Regions from separate parts of the Burkholderia sp. YIM B11467 genome, predicted to be linked through region 3. Evidence: predicted binding sites of a transcription regulator. Region 3 holds the regulator's gene; each other region holds the start of a gene.
The links. Region 3 encodes sigma-54, which starts transcription at its own class of promoters, with help from an activator protein. Its sites were predicted from a motif close to TGGCANGNAANCTGCTTT; they were not measured.
Positions count from the first base shown of each region.

Region 1: a site for sigma-54 is predicted at 1,625-1,642, ahead of ACTRWB_RS08960 (collagen-like triple helix repeat-containing protein). Genes of this name have one in related genera too.
Region 2: a site for sigma-54 is predicted at 2,270-2,287, ahead of glnA (type I glutamate--ammonia ligase). Genes of this name have one in related genera too.

Region 1 is NZ_JBQVSQ010000002.1:385,341-391,282, reverse strand. It holds gene ACTRWB_RS08965 (hypothetical protein) at 1-138, shown strand, start outside; gene ACTRWB_RS08960 (collagen-like triple helix repeat-containing protein) at 253-1,587, opposite strand; partial or broken gene ACTRWB_RS08955 (copper-binding protein) at 1,847-2,002, opposite strand; gene ACTRWB_RS08950 (DUF2182 domain-containing protein) at 2,004-2,795, opposite strand; gene ACTRWB_RS08945 (DUF1326 domain-containing protein) at 2,792-3,436, opposite strand; gene ACTRWB_RS08940 (hypothetical protein) at 3,616-3,915, opposite strand; gene ACTRWB_RS08935 (hypothetical protein) at 4,205-4,453, opposite strand; gene ACTRWB_RS08930 (hypothetical protein) at 4,592-5,002, shown strand; gene ACTRWB_RS08925 (acyltransferase) at 5,022-5,549, opposite strand; gene ACTRWB_RS08920 (electron transfer flavoprotein subunit alpha/FixB family protein) at 5,553-5,942, opposite strand, start outside.
Region 2 is NZ_JBQVSQ010000006.1:402,366-408,307, forward strand. It holds gene glnL (nitrogen regulation protein NR(II)) at 1-583, opposite strand, end outside; gene glnA (type I glutamate--ammonia ligase) at 745-2,160, opposite strand; gene ACTRWB_RS22810 (rhodanese-like domain-containing protein) at 2,566-3,030, shown strand; gene ACTRWB_RS22815 (competence/damage-inducible protein A) at 3,146-3,961, opposite strand; gene ACTRWB_RS22820 (EI24 domain-containing protein) at 3,958-4,785, opposite strand; gene ACTRWB_RS22825 (sterol desaturase family protein) at 4,897-5,871, opposite strand; gene ACTRWB_RS22830 (YVTN family beta-propeller repeat protein) at 5,888-5,942, opposite strand, start outside.
Region 3 is NZ_JBQVSQ010000007.1:19,359-25,300, reverse strand. It holds gene ACTRWB_RS23380 (LON peptidase substrate-binding domain-containing protein) at 1-398, opposite strand, end outside; gene rapZ (RNase adapter RapZ) at 426-1,334, opposite strand; gene hprK (HPr(Ser) kinase/phosphatase) at 1,410-2,378, opposite strand; gene ACTRWB_RS23365 (PTS sugar transporter subunit IIA) at 2,508-3,020, opposite strand; gene hpf (ribosome hibernation-promoting factor, HPF/YfiA family) at 3,218-3,577, opposite strand; gene ACTRWB_RS23355 (RNA polymerase factor sigma-54) at 3,736-5,241, opposite strand; gene lptB (LPS export ABC transporter ATP-binding protein) at 5,402-5,942, opposite strand, start outside.

The sequences.
Region 1 (5,942 bases), on a different contig from region 3:
TACGTCGTTGCGGCGAAGTTCGTCGTCAAGAAAGCCGAGGGGACGACCGCGGTTGATTCGTTGGCGAAGGATATCGCCAATCAGATCATCGGGCACCTGGATGCGTTGCAGCAGCATGCCGCGGCACCGCCGCATTGAGGTGAAGCCAGGAGACGGCTTGCGCAAAAAGTTGAGTGTCGCCATGCAACTTTTTTGAAGCCGTCTCCCAGGTCATTGGGCACCGCTGCCCGTGCGACGTTCGGCGCCGACCGGCTATTTGCCGGCCACGCCGCCGAGCAGGCCGCCCACCAGCGACGTCACCGGCGCGAGCGGATTGCCGAGCGCGCCCAACGGATTGCCGCCGCCGGTGCCGGTCGCAGAGCCACCGTGCACGGCCGCCGGCATACCGCCGACCACGCTCGTCACCAGGCCGGCGATCGGCACCGCGCCGTTCGCACCGCTCGGATTCACGAGCCCGCCCACGTTGGTCACCGTATTGCCGACCGCACGGACGAGTTCACCGACACCGCTCACGACCGGCTGCGGCGACGCCGATGTCACCTTCCATCCGGCCGACGTGATTGCCCCGCCGATTTGCCCGAGCAGGCCGGCGACCGGCTGGCCGAGGCCGGTTGCGGTGCCGACCTGTTGCGTGAGCTGGCCGGCCGTCGTCACGAGCGGCGTGATCGCCGTGCTAAGCGCCTGCGTCGCCTGCTGGACCGGGCCTGACGACAGCGCCGAGCCGAGCATCGTGCCGCCCGACTTCAGACCGCCGGCCACCGTGTCGAGCAGGCCGCCGACCGGCGTCGTGAGCGGTGCCAGCGGCGACAGCGGGCCGGAGCCGAGCGCCTTCACCGTATCGGCGAGACCGCTGACCGGATTGCTGGTCGAGCCGACGATCGTGCCGAGGCCGGCGACCGTCGAGCCGACCGGGTTCGTCGTGAAACCCATCTGACCGATGCCGTTGCTCACCGCGTTCGACGTATCGCGGATGAGCGTGCCGGCGCCGGTGACCGTGTTGGCGAGCCCGGTGGTCACGCCCTTGGTTCCGCCCGGAGGGCTTGCGCCGGCGATCGTGACGCCCACATCGGTGACGACCGAACCGACCGAGCTGATGATGCCGTTCGTGCCCGGCGTTCCGCTTGTGCCACTGCTGCTCGTGCCACTGCTGCTCGTGCCGCTGCTGCTTGTGCCGCTGCTGCTCGTGCCGCTGCTGCTCGTGCCGCTGCTGCTCGTGCCGCTGCTGCTCGTGCCGCTGCTGCTTGTGCCACTGCTGCTCGTGCCGCTGCTGCTCGTGCCGCTACTGCTTGTGCCGCTGCTGCTTGTGCCGCTGCTGCTCGTGCCGCTGCTGCTTGTGCCGCTGCTGCTCGTGCCGCTGCTGCTTGTGCCGCTGCTGCTCGTGCCGCTGCTGCTTGTGCCGCTGCTGCCGCTCGTGCCACTGCTCCCGCTCGTGCCACTTGTACCGCTTGACGTACCGGTCGTACTCGTTCCGATGGTGTTACCGCCCGGTGTCGGCGAGGTAACGTCGTTGCCGCCGCACGCAGCCAGCGCGCACGCCGCGGCGATGGCGGCGAGCGCAACGTTCGCCTTGATGAAATGATTTTGCATGGAAGCCCCCGTAAGCTATTCAGCGCGATCATTTCAGCAAGCAGCTACCGTGCCATCTCTATCGGCGTCATTAACAATCCTGCAACCGTCCAGCAGCGATCGTCCTGGCGGCCCTTTCCGGCACGACGCATCGCAAGCGAGTCCAGCCCTTCGGTTCAATCGACGCTGGCGTGCCGGCAATCTCGACGTAACATCGGCCCTGCGTTACGTAGCACGAATGGAAAAAACCTGCCGTGACCGCGCATGCGCGGCATCTTCGTCACGGTCGCTTCACAAGCTTGACGATCGTAAGCGTGCCGTTGACGCTTTCGACCCGCACCCCGACCCGGTCGCCCACATCAAGCGGCGCGATCATGGCCGCATCGGCGATCTTGAACGCCATCGTCATCGGCGGCATCCCGATGTTGTCGAGTGCATCACACGATCAACGTCACGCCAGCCCAGGCGATCAGCACGACGCCCAGCGCGCGGCCGATACGTTCGCCGCCGGGCAGGATCTTTTCCGCGAACACGACGAGCGACAGCGCGGCAATCCAGACGACATTCATCACGCCGCCGACGAACAGCAGCGCCATCAGCAACCAGCAGCAGCCGACGCAATACATCCCGTGCCGCGCGCCGAGCAGGAAACTGCCGGCGACACCCGGGCGCCAGTGCGCGACCAGGAACCCGGCCGGCGCACGGCATTGCCGAAGGCACGCACGCTTCAGCGGCGAGAATTGATAGAGCCCGGCCAGCGCCAGCACGATCGCGGACAGGACGGCGCTCTTCGACCACAGCATCATCGCGGAGATCAGCCCGGCCGGCTGCAGCAGCTTCTGAAGCAACGCCGCGCCGATCGAGAACGCGAACCATGCGGTCAGATAACCGGCCAGCAGCGCCACCGACGTGAACGCCGAACCCGCACCGTCGGCACTGCGATGTCGCAGCACGCGCCGGTACAGCATCACGAGCGGCGCCGCGCTGGGCGTCATCATCGCAATCATCATCACCCACCACATCACGATCACGGTCGGCAGCGACGGATCCATGCTGCCCATGTCGTCCGCGAGACGATGCGGAAACAGCGCGACCGTCGTCATCTCCAGCGCCGACATGCCGGTTCCCGCACCCGTCCACAAGTAGAACCAGCAGATGCCGACGAGCGCGGCCATGCCGAGCAGCGTGATGACGCGCTCGCGCCCGAGCCAGTTGTCGAGGGGAATCATGCCGCGACGCGATGCCGGATCAGCCCGTGGTTGTTCAGGTGCAGCCGCGCGAACTGCGCATAGGTGCCGTCGAGGGTCAGCACGATGTTGCCTTGCGAGCGCCCCGTACCCGAGCCGATCTCGGCCAGCTCGTATTCGAAGCCGTGCGGCAGGTCGATCCGCACGCGATGCTCGGCGCCCGTCACCGGGTTGAGGATCGGTTCGCCCTCGACATCGAACACACCCTCGACGTGAATCCGGCCGCGCCGTGCATCGACATCGACGTCGAAATCGATCCTCGTGAAGATCGGATCGAACGCGTGCTCGAGCGTCGACGCATACACCGAGAACATCGTCGCAAACGGATCGGTATCCTGACCGGTCATGATCTTCAGCACCGCCTCGCGCTGTGCCGGACTCGCGCGCTCGTCGACGATCGGCTGGCACTTGCCCTTGCCTTCGTGGACGGGCCCCGGCCACTGAAACACGACCGCGATCCTGACACCGTCGAGCACCACGTCGCCGTAGTGACCGCTGTCGATCGACATCGCGCCCATCGCCTCGCAATTGCCGTTGGTTGGCAACGCATTGAACTGGCAGGGGCAACCGTATGAACAATTGCAGCTGATCATTTCGGTGCCCTGAATCTCCCACGGCGTCATGACTCCACCTCGCGCTCAGTGACATGTGAACGCTTCGAATCTAGTGCACGCCACGGTGAAATCAAAGCTGGAACGAAGGCCCGTTTCGACGCGTGAAAACCGTGCGCCACGGCGTCACGCAAGACGTTTCGAAGCACTCGCGCGAGTGCTGCTCCGGCGACCGCCGTCTCACTCGGATCTCACACGAACAGCGACGCGACGATCGCACACCACACCGCAATCGCGCCGCACAGAAACACGCGCCGCGCGACGAACATGCGCGACTCGTCGTCGGGGGTTTTCATCGGCGATGTCGCGAGAAACGGCACGCTGGCGAGGCACGCGAAGCCCAACAGCGCGGGCAAGATCACGATGTAGTCGCCGAACCGCCAGGGCAGCGGCTCGTGCCATCCCCAGTAGCCGAGAAACAGCATGCCCAGCGAAAACATCGTCGCGGCGGCCGAGCTGAGCGCGACCACCGATCCCGTCGGAAATTGCATGGGAGCCTCCGTTCGCGCCGCGTGCGCGACGCGGGATCATTATCCCGGCACGGAAGGTGAAAACACAACGACCGCCGGCGGCCGCCATCCACGCGCGCGAACCGCGCTCAACCGCTCATTCCGCCCAGGATCGCCGGGATCTCCTCGGCCAACCGCAGGCTCGAATGGATCCGGAACACGGGTTCGGCGTCGACGCCGGGCATCGGCATCGAGCAATCGGTAAAGACCAGCAGATACGCGTTGTCACGGATTGACAGAGTCGATTCGATCGAATTGCCACATCGCGCCGCTAACCCGGCTTCTTCGCCGACTGCACGACGGCAATCCAGCTCACCGCCGCCGCCGCGACCCAGCAACAGGTGATCATCAGGTCGAGATCCATCCAGCCCTCGAAATTCGCACTGTTTTCGAAACTGCAGCGATGATGGCCCCTGACCCAGACGCAACCACTGATGAACTGCTGAACGTGCATGTAAACGTTGAACACGGCGAAAGCGGAGATAATCACGGCGACCCGCAGGCGTGTGCTGTTTTTCATTGGCGCTGAAGGCGTGGGATGAGTTGCTGCCGATCTTAAGCCAACGGCGATGTGCGACGCAAATCGATCCTGCAGCGGCCCGATCCACCGGCAGGCGCGACCGATGCGGGATCGCGGCGAAAACGACGGAGAACACGGATGACGAAGCAGGACACGATCGCATTGATCGTCGATCCCGACAGCGGCGAACGGATTCACGACATCGCCGCAATCGTTCGGCACACGTGGGTCGTGACGAGCCCCGTGAACGATGCCGTGGTCAAGCAGATCTGGACTGCGTCGCTGGCCCCGTCCGGGCAAGACGGCGAAAGTCGCGTCACCACCTTCCTGCGATATGGCAGCGACCGGGAAAGCTGGTGCGCGGGAATACTGGATGCCGTGGACGATCACCACACCAGCACAATGCATCGCGACGGCTATTCGATTCTGGAGGTCTACGGCACCCCACTTTCGGCGCGTCTTCGGCAAGCCCTCTCCAGCCTCGGATTTTTCGGGTTTATGGCAACGGCAACAGGATTTCGCGTCACCAGGCACGCATCCGCAGAATGACGGCTGGCCGCCGCCCCGCTCACCCGCCGATCGGCCTGATCGTCCTCAAGCAATCCGCCGCCAGCTGCTGATAAATCCGCGTGCCGTTCGCCTTCGCGTCGATCTCCGCATCGCTCAAGCGCCGCACGACCCGCCCCGGCACGCCCGCGAGCAACACGCCGCGCGGCACGTCGTAACCGGCCTTCACGAACGCGCAGGCGGCGACGATCGTTGTCGCGCCGATCGTCGCGCCGTCCATCACGACCGCGTTCATCCCGATCATCGTGTCCGGTTCCAGCGTCGCACCATGCACGATCGCGCCGTGGCCGATGTGGCTGTTGACGCCGAGCCGGCAGGTCTCGCCGATCCCGACATGCAGCACGCAGCCGTCCTGCACGTTGCTGCCTTCATCGACGACGATCGCGCCGAAGTCGCCGCGCAGGCTCGCATGCGGGCCGATGTAGCAGCGCGCGCCGATCGTCACGTCGCCGATCACGACCGCGCTCGGGTCGATATACGCGGACGGATCGACGCGCGGCCGCATCCCGTTGAATTCGAACAGCGGCATCGGTCAGAGCGCCGCGGCCGCTTCCGGCACGAGCGTGAACAGGTCGCCGACGACGCCGTAGTCGGCCACGCTGAAGATTGGCGCTTCCGGATCCTTGTTGATCGCGACGATCACCTTCGAATCCTTCATGCCGGCCAAGTGCTGGATCGCACCCGAGATGCCGACCGCGATGTACAGCTGCGGCGCGACGATCTTGCCGGTCTGGCCGACCTGATAGTCGTTCGGCACGTAACCTGCGTCGACCGCCGCGCGCGACGCGCCGAGCGCGGCGTGCAGCTTGTCGGCCAGCGGCTCCAGCACCTTCGTGTAGTTTTCGCCGCTACCGAGGCCACGGCCACCCGACACGACGATGCTCGCGCTGGTGAGTTCCGGACGGTCCAGCTTCGTCACTTC
Region 2 (5,942 bases), on a different contig from region 3:
GCGTGTATTCGCGCAACTCGCCGCGCTCGCGCTCGCCGAGTTCGAATTCGAGCAGCTGGGCTGCGCCGCGAATTCCGCCGAGCGGGTTCTTGATCTCGTGCGCGAGGTTGCGGATCAGCTGCTTGTTGACCGCGGTCAGATCGTGGATGCGCTCCTCGCGATCGGTACGCGACTGCCGCTCGTTCTCGAACAACTCGACGAGCACGAAATCGGGCGCGGTCTCGAGGAAACCGACGATCGCATGCACGTGCAGCGGTTCGCGGCCGGGCCGGTCGAGCACGGTATCGAGATGCGTCGCATGAAAGCGCTCCTCGCCGATCGCGGTGATCGTCGATGCGAGTTCGTTCGCATTCGGAAAAATCTCGCCCCACGGCCGCTGCGCGAGTTGCCGGCGCGAGATGTCGAGCATCGCTTCCGCGGACGGGTTCGCGAACGCGATCCGCAGCGTCTTGCGGTCGAGCACGATCACGACCGTCGGCAGCGCTTCCAGCCCCGCAAGCAGGCCTGAGCGCGCGAGCCGCTCGTCGTCCGTCAGTCGCTCGGGTTGCCCCGTCTTCGCCTTGATCAGATTCTTCAGAACCATCTGCGTGCTTGTCGCGCCTCAACGGGCCAGAAAATGAAAATCCTCGGAACAAAAAAGGGACGGCTGGACGCCGTCCCCTTTCAGACTCCGCCGTTCCCGCCGCAAGCCGCGCGACGGGAACGAACCGGCAAAACGGCGCTGAATCGAAGCGCCATCGCCGATTACAGCGAGTAGTACATCTCGAACTCGATCGGGTGCGTCGTCATGCGGAACTTCGCCAGCTCCTGCTCCTTCAGCGCGAGGTACGCATCCAGCATGCCGTCCGTGAACACGCCACCGCGCGTCAGGAACTCGCGATCCTTGTCGAGTGCTTCGAGTGCCTGGTCGAGGCCCGCGCAAACGGTCGGGATCTTTGCATCTTCTTCCGGCGGCAGGTCGTACAGGTTCTTGTCCGCGGCTTCGCCCGGATGGATCTTGTTCTGGATCCCGTCGAGGCCGGCCATCATCAGCGCCGTGAAGCACAGGTACGGGTTCGCCATCGGATCCGGGAAGCGCGTTTCGATACGGCGGCCCTTCGGGTTCGACACGTGCGGAATGCGGATCGATGCCGAACGGTTGCGCGCCGAGTAAGCGAGCTTGACCGGTGCTTCGAAGTGCGGGACCAGACGCTTGTACGAGTTCGTCGTCGGGTTCGTGATCGCGTTCAGCGCACGGGCGTGCTTGATGATGCCGCCGATGTAGAACAGCGCCAGTTCCGACAGGCCGGCATAACCGTTGCCCGCGAACAGGTTCTGGCCGTCCTTCCAGATCGACTGGTGAACGTGCATGCCCGAACCGTTGTCGCCGACGACCGGCTTCGGCATGAACGTCGCCGTCTTGCCGTACGAGTGCGCGACGTTATGGATGATGTACTTCGACCATTGCGTCCAGTCCGCACGCTCGACCAGCGTCGAGAACTTCGTGCCGATTTCGTTCTGGCCCTGGCCCGCCACTTCGTGGTGGTGCACTTCGACCGGGATGCCGAGCTGTTCGAGCAGCAGGCACATTTCCGAACGCATGTCCTGGAACGTGTCGACCGGTGCGACCGGGAAGTAGCCGCCCTTCGTGCCCGGACGGTGGCCCGTGTTGCCGCCTTCGAATTCCTTGCCGGCCGACCACGGTGCTTCTTCCGAGTTGATCTTCACGAAGCAGCCCGACATGTCCGTGTTCCACTGGACCGAGTCGAAAATGAAGAATTCCGGCTCCGGACCGAAGTAGGCCGTGTCGCCGATGCCCGTGCTCTTCAGGTACGCTTCGCCGCGCTTCGCGAGCGAACGCGGATCGCGCTCGTAGCCCTTGCCGTCTGCCGGCTCGACCACGTCGCAGGTCAGCACGAGGGTCGACTCTTCATAGAACGGGTCGATGAAGGCAGCGTTCGGGTCCGGCATGAGCAGCATGTCCGACGCCTCGATACCCTTCCAGCCCGCGATCGACGAACCGTCGAATGCATGACCGCTTTCGAACTTGTCTTCGTCAAACGCCGAAACCGGCACCGACACGTGCTGTTCCTTGCCGCGCGTATCCGTGAAGCGGAAATCGACAAACTTGCAGTCCTCGTCCTTCACGAGTTGCATGACGTCGGCGACGGTTTTACTCATAACCTCTTCTCCTGATTGAACAATTCCGGCGGACTGGGAACCGCCTCGTTTATCGAGCTGATCGGGATCAAGCTTTTGCGCAGCGCGCCCCGATTTGACCGAATTCTATAAAGCAGCTTCCGTGCCACCCATGCGCAAGATTGGCGCGAATCGCGCCGGCGCTCGCCGCGACGGGGCTGTGCTGCGCGATTCCGGGGCCCGGGGCCGCATCGGCCGCCAACCGAAAGCACCTGTATGGTGCAATCGTCGAAACACGCCGAACCCGTTGAATCATTTTGGTGCACGCACGCCATTCTGCACTCTTTTGGTGAACGCGTGTGCGGTGCGCGCACCGTACCGCATACGGACATCCGGGAAGCGACGCCGCGCTAGAATGTTCGTTTGACCGACAGGAGACTCTCCGCCATGAGTACGCTCGACCAGCTTTACGCGAAGGCCGACGAACGCCGCGCACAAGGCGCGCTCAACTACGCCGGCGCACTGCTGCCGGTCGAAGCATTCGAACTGCTGCAACTCGACCCGTCGGCGCGCCTCGTCGACGTACGCACCCGCGCCGAACTCGACTGGATCGGCCGTCCGCTCGTCGGCGACGGCCAGTACCTGCACCTCGAATGGACGCGCTACCCGGGCGGCGTGCCGAACGCCGAATTCGTCAACGAACTGAAGGCCGCCCTCCCGCCCGATACGCCCGTGCTGTTCCTGTGCCGCAGCGCCGCGCGCTCGAAGCTCGCCGCGGTCGCGTCGTCGCAGGCCGGCTTCACCAAGGCGTTCGACCTGCTCGAAGGCTTCGAGGGCGCGAAGGACGCCGAAGGCCATCGCAAGACGGTCGACGGCTGGTGCTTCCGCAAGCTGCCCTGGATCGGCGCCTGACGGCACGCCCCTCCCGGCGGTGACAACTGCACCATCGTCGAGCCGGGCGATGACATGCCGATGACGGGCCGCGTTGCGCGGCCCGTGGCTTTTGTGCGGCCGATTTGCGCGCCGCTCAGGCGCGCGGCAGGTCGGGCTCGACGACGTCGCCGCCGAGCAGGTGCACGCCTTCGCGCAGCTTCACGAACGCGGCCGCGACCGCTTCCGGCTCGCCCTTCACGCCGAGGTCGATGTGACGGCGCGCGTAGATGCCGCCGCGCTCCGCGTCGCCGACGCTCGGCAGGCTGAACACGCGCACGCCGGGGAAGTCGCGCTCGATGCGTTCCATCAGCGGCGTGAGCGTCGATTCCGGCAGCTCGAACACGTACAGCGAGCGCTCCGCGTGCGGCGTCGCGTGATGCAGGTGCGCGTACTTCGTATCGAGCACCCATTCGATCATCGGCCACGCCATCACCGGAAAGCCCGGCACGAAGTGGAGATCGCCGACCGAGAAGCCGGGAATCCGGTTATAGCCGTTCGGGATGATCGTCGCGCCCACCGGGAACACGCCCATGTTGAAGCGGTGCTGGTTCTCCGGCGAGTCGAAGTCGACCGGCGTGGCCGGATCGGCGTGCGTTTCGCGGATCCGCTCCGAGATCAGCACCTTCGCTTCCGGATGCAGTTCGAGCGGCACGCCGAGCGCGGCGGCCGCGCACTGGCGCGTGTGGTCGTCCGGCGTCGCGCCGATGCCGCCCGTCGAGAACACGATGTCGCCCGACGCGATCGCACGCGCGAGCGTCGCCGTGATGCGCGCCGGATCGTCGCCGACGTATTCGGCCCAGTCGAGCGCGAGACCGCGCGCGCCGAGCAGCTCGATGACCTTCGCCAGATGCTTGTCCTGCCGGCGGCCCGAAAGGATTTCGTCGCCGATGATGATGATGCCGATGCTCATGCCTGCCCCATGTCGATTGCGGTGGCGCGCGCGCTGGCGCGCAAGTCCTCCAGCGCGCGCAGGCAATAGTGCCCGAACCACAGCGCCGAGAAGACGAGGATGAAAGCGTAAACCCAGATCATGGCCGCCGCGACGAACGGGAACAGCACCATCATCCAGACCGACGACACCCACACGAAGGTCGGCACGGTGCCGAGCAGCCCGGTCGCGACGCCGATGCCGATCAGCGGCCAGCGGTGCTGCTTCACGAGGGTACGGCGCTCGTCGCGGCTCGCGTGCAGCGCGAGCGCGTCGTAGGTCATCACGCGATACGTGAGCCAGCCCCAGATCACCGGCGGCAGCAGCGCGAAGAACGGCGGGATCAGCCACAACGGAATCGTGACGACGAGCACGACGATGCCGGCCAGCGCCGCCCACAGCGAATTGAACACGCTGCCGAAGAAGGTGCCGCCCCGCTTCGACTCGAGCGCCGCGAACTGCCGGTTCGACAGGTGCTTGATCACGACCGGCATCGAAATCGTCGCGATCAGCAGCAGCACGGTCAGCACGATCAGCGGAATCGCCAGCGACACGACGACGAACGGCGCGACGACCGCATGCAGTTGCGACATGCCGATCGCGTCGAATGCGCGATACAGCGCGGCCGTCAGCACGAAGCCGTCGAGCGCGCCGCGCGCGGCGTCGATCAGCGTCTGCCACGAGAACCACAGCAAGACGCCCCACAGGACGGCCGAGACGAGGAACGGCATCAGGGTGAGCCAGAGCATGCGCGGATGCAATGCGCTCGCCAATGCGCGGACGAAGGAACGCAGCAGGTCGTTCATGCGGGCCTGTATCGACGGAGAAAAACGGGGAAAGGATAAACCACGCGGCCCGCATGCGCCAAAGCGCATGCGGGCCGCGTGGGAGAGGCGTTCAACGGCGGAGTAACCGGATCAGGCCGACGCCGCGCCGCGCTTCGCGGGGAACAGGCGCCGGAAGATCCGCACGAACGCGAGGCCGTGCTGCGCCCAGAAGCCTTCGCCGTAGGACACGCCCTCGACCTGGTCGCGGATGCCGGTCGGCTCGACCGTGCGGTTCCACGACGCGGTGCCGAACATCATGTCCCACCACGGGAACAGCACGCCGAAGTTGCAGCCGTACTTGGTGCCTTCGTGGCCGTAGCCGACCGCGTGGTGGCGCCGGTGGAAGATCGGGCTCACGAGCAGGCGCTCGCCGAGCCAGCCGAACGACAGCCGCGCATTCGTATGCTGGATGCTCTGCATGAAGTTCGTGAACGCGGTCAGCACGACGAACTGCGACGGCGTCACGCCGATCACGAGCGCGATCGACGCGAAGAAGCACGACTGGATCACGTCGTCGAGCAGGTGGTTGCGGTCATCGCACCACAGCGACATCTGCCGCTGGCTGTGATGGACGGCGTGCAGCTCCCACCAGATGCCGAACTTGTGCTGCCAGCGGTGATACCAGTAGCCGGCGAAGTCGAGCACGACGAGGTAGATCGCGAACGCGACGATCGGCTGCGAGGTCACGCCCGGCCACAGATAGTCGAGGTTGAAGTTCGAGACGCCGTGCAGGCGCAGCCATGCCTGGAAGTTGTCGAACACCGGCTGCAGCGCGAAGAAGAAGAACAGCGTGTAGATGCCGAGCTTCGAGATCGCCGTGTAGATCACGTCGACCCGCACGGCCCGGCGGTTCTTCCAGCGTTCGACCGGCAGCAGCGCCTCGAGCGGGCGCAGCAGCGCGAACATCAGCACCATCTGCAGCGCGCCGACGATCACCCAGTACAGCGCGTCGTAGGTGTCCTCGTCATAGTCCATCAGGTTGAACTTGAAGAGGAGCGGCTGCACGACGTCGACGTACAGCCAGGTCTGGATGTCCGACACGAACGCATCGATCAGGTGCAGCATCGTTCGCCTCCGTCCGTCACGCGCCGTTCGCCGCCTTCCACGGCGCGCGGTCGTAGAAGTAGATGCCGTGC
Region 3 (5,942 bases):
TGCGCGAGCGTCTGCTCGCCTTCGAGCGGGATGTCGTCGGGCAGCGGCTCCGCGATGCCGACCAGCAGCCCGTTGCCTTCGACGCGATACGACAGCAGCTCGAAACGCTGCGTGCCGACCGCCTGCAGATACAGCATCCCGAATTCACCGGTGTCGCATTCGGTGATGCGCGCCATGCAGCCGATGGTTTCGGGCACCGACACGGCACCGTCCTGCGCGACTTCGGGCCCGCTCTTCAGCAGGCACACGCCGAACGGCGCATCGTCGCGCAGGCAAGCGCGAGACATGTCGAGATAGCGCGCCTCGAACACCTTGAGCGGGAGCAAGCCTCCCGGAAACAGCACCGTATGCAGCGGAAACAACGGCAGGTCGATCAGGGTGGTCGATAGAGAGGACATGGCGCGCTAACGAAGGAGCGGGCGTCGCTACGGTCGGTGGACCTCGGAGACGAGCCGCGACGACGCGTCGACATCCACTGGCGCGTCACGATGCCGCACGATCACGTTCGCCTCGTGCGCGACGCGCGCGGCGAGCGTTTCCGCGATGAACACCGAGCGATGCTGGCCGCCCGTACAGCCGATGGCGACGGTCAGGTAGCTGCGGTTGTCATCGCGGAAGTGCGGCAGCCATTTCATCAGGAACGCATGGATGTCGTCGATCATCTGGTGGACGATCGGCAGTGCGTCGAGAAAGGCGATGACCGGTTGGTCGAGCCCGGTGAGCGGGCGCAACTCGTGGTCGTAGTACGGATTCGGCAGCGCGCGTACGTCGAACATCAGGTCGGCGTCGAGCGGCACGCCGCGCTTGAAGCCGAACGACTCGAACATCAGCATCAGGTCGTTGTCCTTCTGCTCGATGAAGCGCTTGACCCACGTGCGCAGCACGTTCGCGCGGAGCGTGCTCGTATCGATCTGGTGGCCGAACTCGGCGAGCGGCGCGACGAGGTCGCGCTCGCGCTCGATCGCTTCCTCCAGCGACGACAGCAGGCCAACGTTCGCGTCGTGCGACGGCGAGCCGGACAGCGGATGGCGGCGGCGCGTTTCGGAGAAGCGCTGGATCAGCGCCTGGGTACTCGCGTTGAGGAACAGTACGCGCACGTCGTGCTCGCGCGACAGATCGCGGATCAGGCCGGGCATTTCGTCGAGCGATGCGCTCGAGCGCGCGTCGATCGCGACCGCGAGCCGACGCTTGCCGTCCTCGGCGAGGTAGCGGGCGAGTTCGGGGAGCACGTGCGGCGGCAGGTTGTCGACGCAGTAATAGCCTGCGTCTTCGAGCGCGTTCAGCGCGACGGACTTGCCTGAGCCGGAGATGCCGGTGATAAGGACGATGCGCATGGGAAGCAGAGAATCCTGACGTTTCATCATAGCACCGGCTCGACGCGTCGGCGTTGCGCGGCCGGCGCGTGCGGGTTACACCAGCTTGCCGGGGAACTGACTGTCGGGATCTTGCATCGCGAGTCGTTGCCGATCCATGAAATCGCGCAACGTGTCGATTCCGCGCAACTGCAGGATCGTGTTCCGGACGGCTGCCTCGACGAGCACCGCGAGGTTGCGGCCGGCCGCCACCTGGATCGTGACCTTGCTGATCGGCAGGCCGAGCACGTCGACGGTCTGGCTTTCGAGCGGCAGGCGCTGGAATTCGCCGTCGGGGCGGCGCACGAGCTGGACGATCAGCTTCAGCTTCATTTTCCGCCGCACGGCGGTCTCGCCGAAGATCGTCTTGATGTCGAGCAGGCCGAGGCCGCGCACCTCGAGCAGGTTCTGCAGCAGCGGCGGGCAACGCCCTTCGACGAAATCGGGGCCAAGACGGACGAAATCGACCGCGTCGTCGGCGACGAGGCCGTGGCCGCGGCTGATCAGCTCGAGACCGAGTTCGCTCTTGCCGAGGCCCGAATCGCCGGTCAGCAGCACGCCCATCCCGAGGATGTCGATGAACACGCCGTGCAGCGTCGCACGCGGCGCGAGGATGCGCGACATGTAGAGCCGCAGGCTGTCGATCACTGCGGCGGCCGACATCGGCGTCGTGAACAGCGGAGTCGACGAGCGCGTGCAGCGGAGCACGAGTTCGGGCGGCGCGGCGGCGCCGCCGGCGACGACGAGGAACGGTGGTTCGAGGGCGATCAGCTCGGCCATGTGGCGCGAGCGGTCTTCGTCGGTCTGCCGCTGGTAGTAGTCGATTTCGGCTTCGCCGAGCACCTGGATCCGGTTCGGGTGGATCAGGTTCAGGTGGCCGACGAGGTCGGCGCTCGAGGTCGCATTGCCGACCGTGTCGGCCGAAAAGCCGCGTTCCCAGCCTTCATGCCCCGTCAGCCAGCTCAGTTTCAGCGTGGCCGCGTTGTCGTCGAAGATGCTCTGGGCGTTGATGCTGGACGTATCCATGACTTTCGTCACTCCAATGGGCCGGCGCATGCGCGCGGCGACGGACGTCGCCATGCCGGGCCGGCACCGGGCGGCCCTGGTCGGCGGCGCGTGCCGCCTCGTACGGGAAAATATTCCGCCCGGATCAACTCAAGGTTGCCACTGAGTGAGCAGGCGATGCAACTCGGCGATGTCGGTTTCGTTGTGCAGACGCTCGCGCGCGTCGCGATCGGACAGCAGTTGCGCGATTTCCGACAGGATTTCGAGGTGCTGCTGGGTGGCTTGCTCGGGGACGAGCAGAAAAATCAGGAGGCCAACCGGCTGGCCGTCGGGCGCTTCGAACGGGATCGCGTCGGCGAGCCGAACGAACGCGGCGAGCGGGTGCTTGAGACCCTTGATGCGCCCGTGCGGAATCGCGACGCCTTCGCCGAGCCCGGTCGAACCGAGGCGCTCGCGCGCGAACAGGTTGTCCGTGACGGTGCTGCGGGCGACCCCGTTCTGATTCTCGAACATCAGCCCGGCTTGTTCGAAGACGCGTTTCTTGCTGGTGACTGAGAGGTCGATGACGACGTTCTCTATGGGCAGGATTTTGGCTAGGCGATTCATGTTGGCAGGCGATTGGGCGGCCTGGGGTCTCCTTGCGGCGGCAGACTGATTTTCCATGTTCAGGCGATATCAAGGCATTTGGCATCGGCAACCTGCAACGCAGCTACCGCACTCAACGCCCCCCGGCGATAACCGGAACATTATAGAGCACAGCCGCGTGCGTGGCGCAGCATGGACAGACCGGTCGCACCACGGGCGCGGAGTCGCAAAAAAAACGCCCGGCGAACCGGGCGGCGTGCGTGTTGCGGTGTCGGTTACTGCGGCGGCAGTTCGATCTGGTCGATCGACGGCTGAAGCTTGATCGGGTCGTGCGCGTGCGTTTGCAGGCGCTCCATGTGCTTGACGACCTGGCGATCCAGCTTGTCGATCAGCAGATCGATCGCTGCGTACAGGTTACCGTTCGCGCTTTCGACGAAGATGTCCTTGCCCTTCAGGTGCAGGTTGATTTCCGCGCGCTGCTGCTTGTCCTTTTCCTTGTGATTGTCGACCGAGAGGATCACAGTGCCATCGATCACCTGATCGCTATGCCGTAGCACCCGGTCCAGCTTGGTGATGACGTACTCGCGAATTGCAGGCGTGACTTCGAGATGATGTCCACTGATCTTCAGGTTCATAGTGCTTCTCCAAGCGAGTGACCACCCGGCCGCATCGAGGCGGCGCTCCGGTCGACTTGCCCTTGCCGCACGAAGCGGCGTATCGCGGACAGGTCGCCCGGCTTGTTCCCCGTGTGCGCGGTGGCCGGAACACGCCTGCCGCCGGGCAGGCAGCAGGCCTAAAGAGACTTGCGCAGATTCACTGCCGGGATCTTGAGGGCTTCGCGATATTTCGCAACCGTGCGGCGTGCGACCACGAAACCCTGTTCTGCCAGCAGCTCGGCAATGCGGCTGTCCGAAAGTGGCGATTTTGGGTCTTCAGCTCCTATCAGTTGCTTGATGAGGGCTCGGATGGCGGTCGACGAGGCGGCGCCACCGGTGTCGGTCGAAACGTGAGATCCGAAGAAGTACTTAAATTCAAGCGTCCCGAACGGGGTCAGCATGTACTTCCCGGTTGTCACACGGCTGACAGTCGACTCGTGTAGGCCCAGCGTATCAGCTATTTCCCGCAAAACCAAGGGGCGCATGGCAATTTCACCGTGCGCAAAGAAATTCTTCTGACGCTCGACAATAGCCTGCGCGACACGCAGGATCGTGTCGAAACGCTGCTGGATATTTTTGATCAGCCAGCGTGCTTCCTGGAGCTGCTGCTTCAGCGAACCGGCCGACGGATCGCCGCGGCTGTTGCGCAGGATGTTCGCGTAGAGGTTGTTGATCCGCAGGCGCGGCACGACTTCCGGATTGAGTTCCGCGAGCCATCCCTGGCCGACCTTCTTCACCATGATGTCGGGTACGACGTAGTCGGCCTCGGCCTTGCCGTACGCGGCGCCGGGGAACGGCTCCAGCGAGCGGATCAGCGCATGCGCGTCGCGCAGCGCGTCGTCGCTCGCCTTCAGGTGCTTGCGCAACCGTGTGAAGTCGCGTGCGGCGAGCAGTTCCAGATGCTGCGACACGATCTCGAGCGCGAGCGTGCGCGTCGGGGACGGATCGAGGCGCAGCAACTGCAGCTTCAGGCATTCGGAAGCCGAGCGGGCGCCGACCCCGGCCGGGTCGAAACTGTGCAGCAGCGCGAGCGCGGCGTTCAGTTCGTCGCAGTCGATCTCCAGCTCGGACGGCAGGTCGGCGTGCACTTCGTCGAGCGTCGCGGTCAGGTAGCCGTCGTCGTCGAGCGATTCGATCAGGAACATCACGAGCGCGCGATCGCGCGGGCTGGCCTGCGTGACGCGCAACTGCGCGGACAGGTGGTCGCGCAGCGACGTCGCGGCTTCCTGCACCTGCAGCGGCGGGAGGTCGTCGTCGTCGGATGCGCCGCTCGAGCGGCCGTATTCGTCGAGATTCCATTGTGGGCCGTCGTTGCCGTCGCCGGCCCCGTAACCGTCGTATTCGTCCGCGCCGGCCGGTTCGTCGCGCTCCGCGCGATCGCTCGACTGGCTGCTGCTGTTCGCCGCGCTGGGCTCGGTGTTCTGTGCGGGGGGCGTCTGCGCGATCAGCGATCCGTCCGATGCAACGCGCAACGGGCTCGCGATCCATTCGTCGTCGCTTTCGAGGAGCGGGTTCTGCGCGACGGCCATCGCGACTTCCTGTTGCAATTCGAGCGTCGACAACTGCAGGAGCCGGATCGACTGCTGTAGCTGGGGCGTCAGCGCCAGATGTTGCGACAGGCGGAGTTGAAGGCTGGCTTTCATGGCAAGGAGGGAGTCATACCGGCAGTGTGCCACGACCCAGGCGCGTTGAGCCATCCGCGATTACGCGCGGCGCGCCGCCCGGCCGCGGGCATGGCCGCGAAGCGGGGCACGGCCCCGCGCGGCGATGCCGGGCGGGGTGCAGCCAGCCACGAGGAGGGAGTTACATGCGGAAGTGTTCGCCGAGGTACACGCGGCGTACGCTTTCGTTTTCGATGATATCGCTCGGCGCGCCGGCGGCGAGCACCGAGCCGTCGCTGATGATGTACGCGTGGTCGCAGATGCCGAGCGTTTCGCGGACGTTGTGATCGGTAATCAGCACGCCGATGTTGCGCTGCTTCAGGAACTTGACGATCTTCTGGATCTCGAGCACCGCGATCGGGTCGACGCCGGCGAACGGTTCGTCGAGCAGGATGAAGCTCGGATTGGTCGCGAGCGCGCGCGCGATTTCGACACGGCGTCGTTCGCCGCCCGACAGCGACAGCGCGGGGTTCTCGCGCAGGTGGCCGATCTGCAGTTCGTCGAGCAGCGCTTCGGTGCGTGCCGCGATCGCGTCCTTCGACAGCCGCTTGCCGTCCTCGCCGTACTGCAGCTCGAGCACCGCGCGGATGTTTTCCTCGACGGTCAGCTTGCGGAACACGGACGCTTCCTGCGGCAGGTACGACAGGCCGAGCGACGCGCGCTTGTGGATCGGCAGCAGGCTG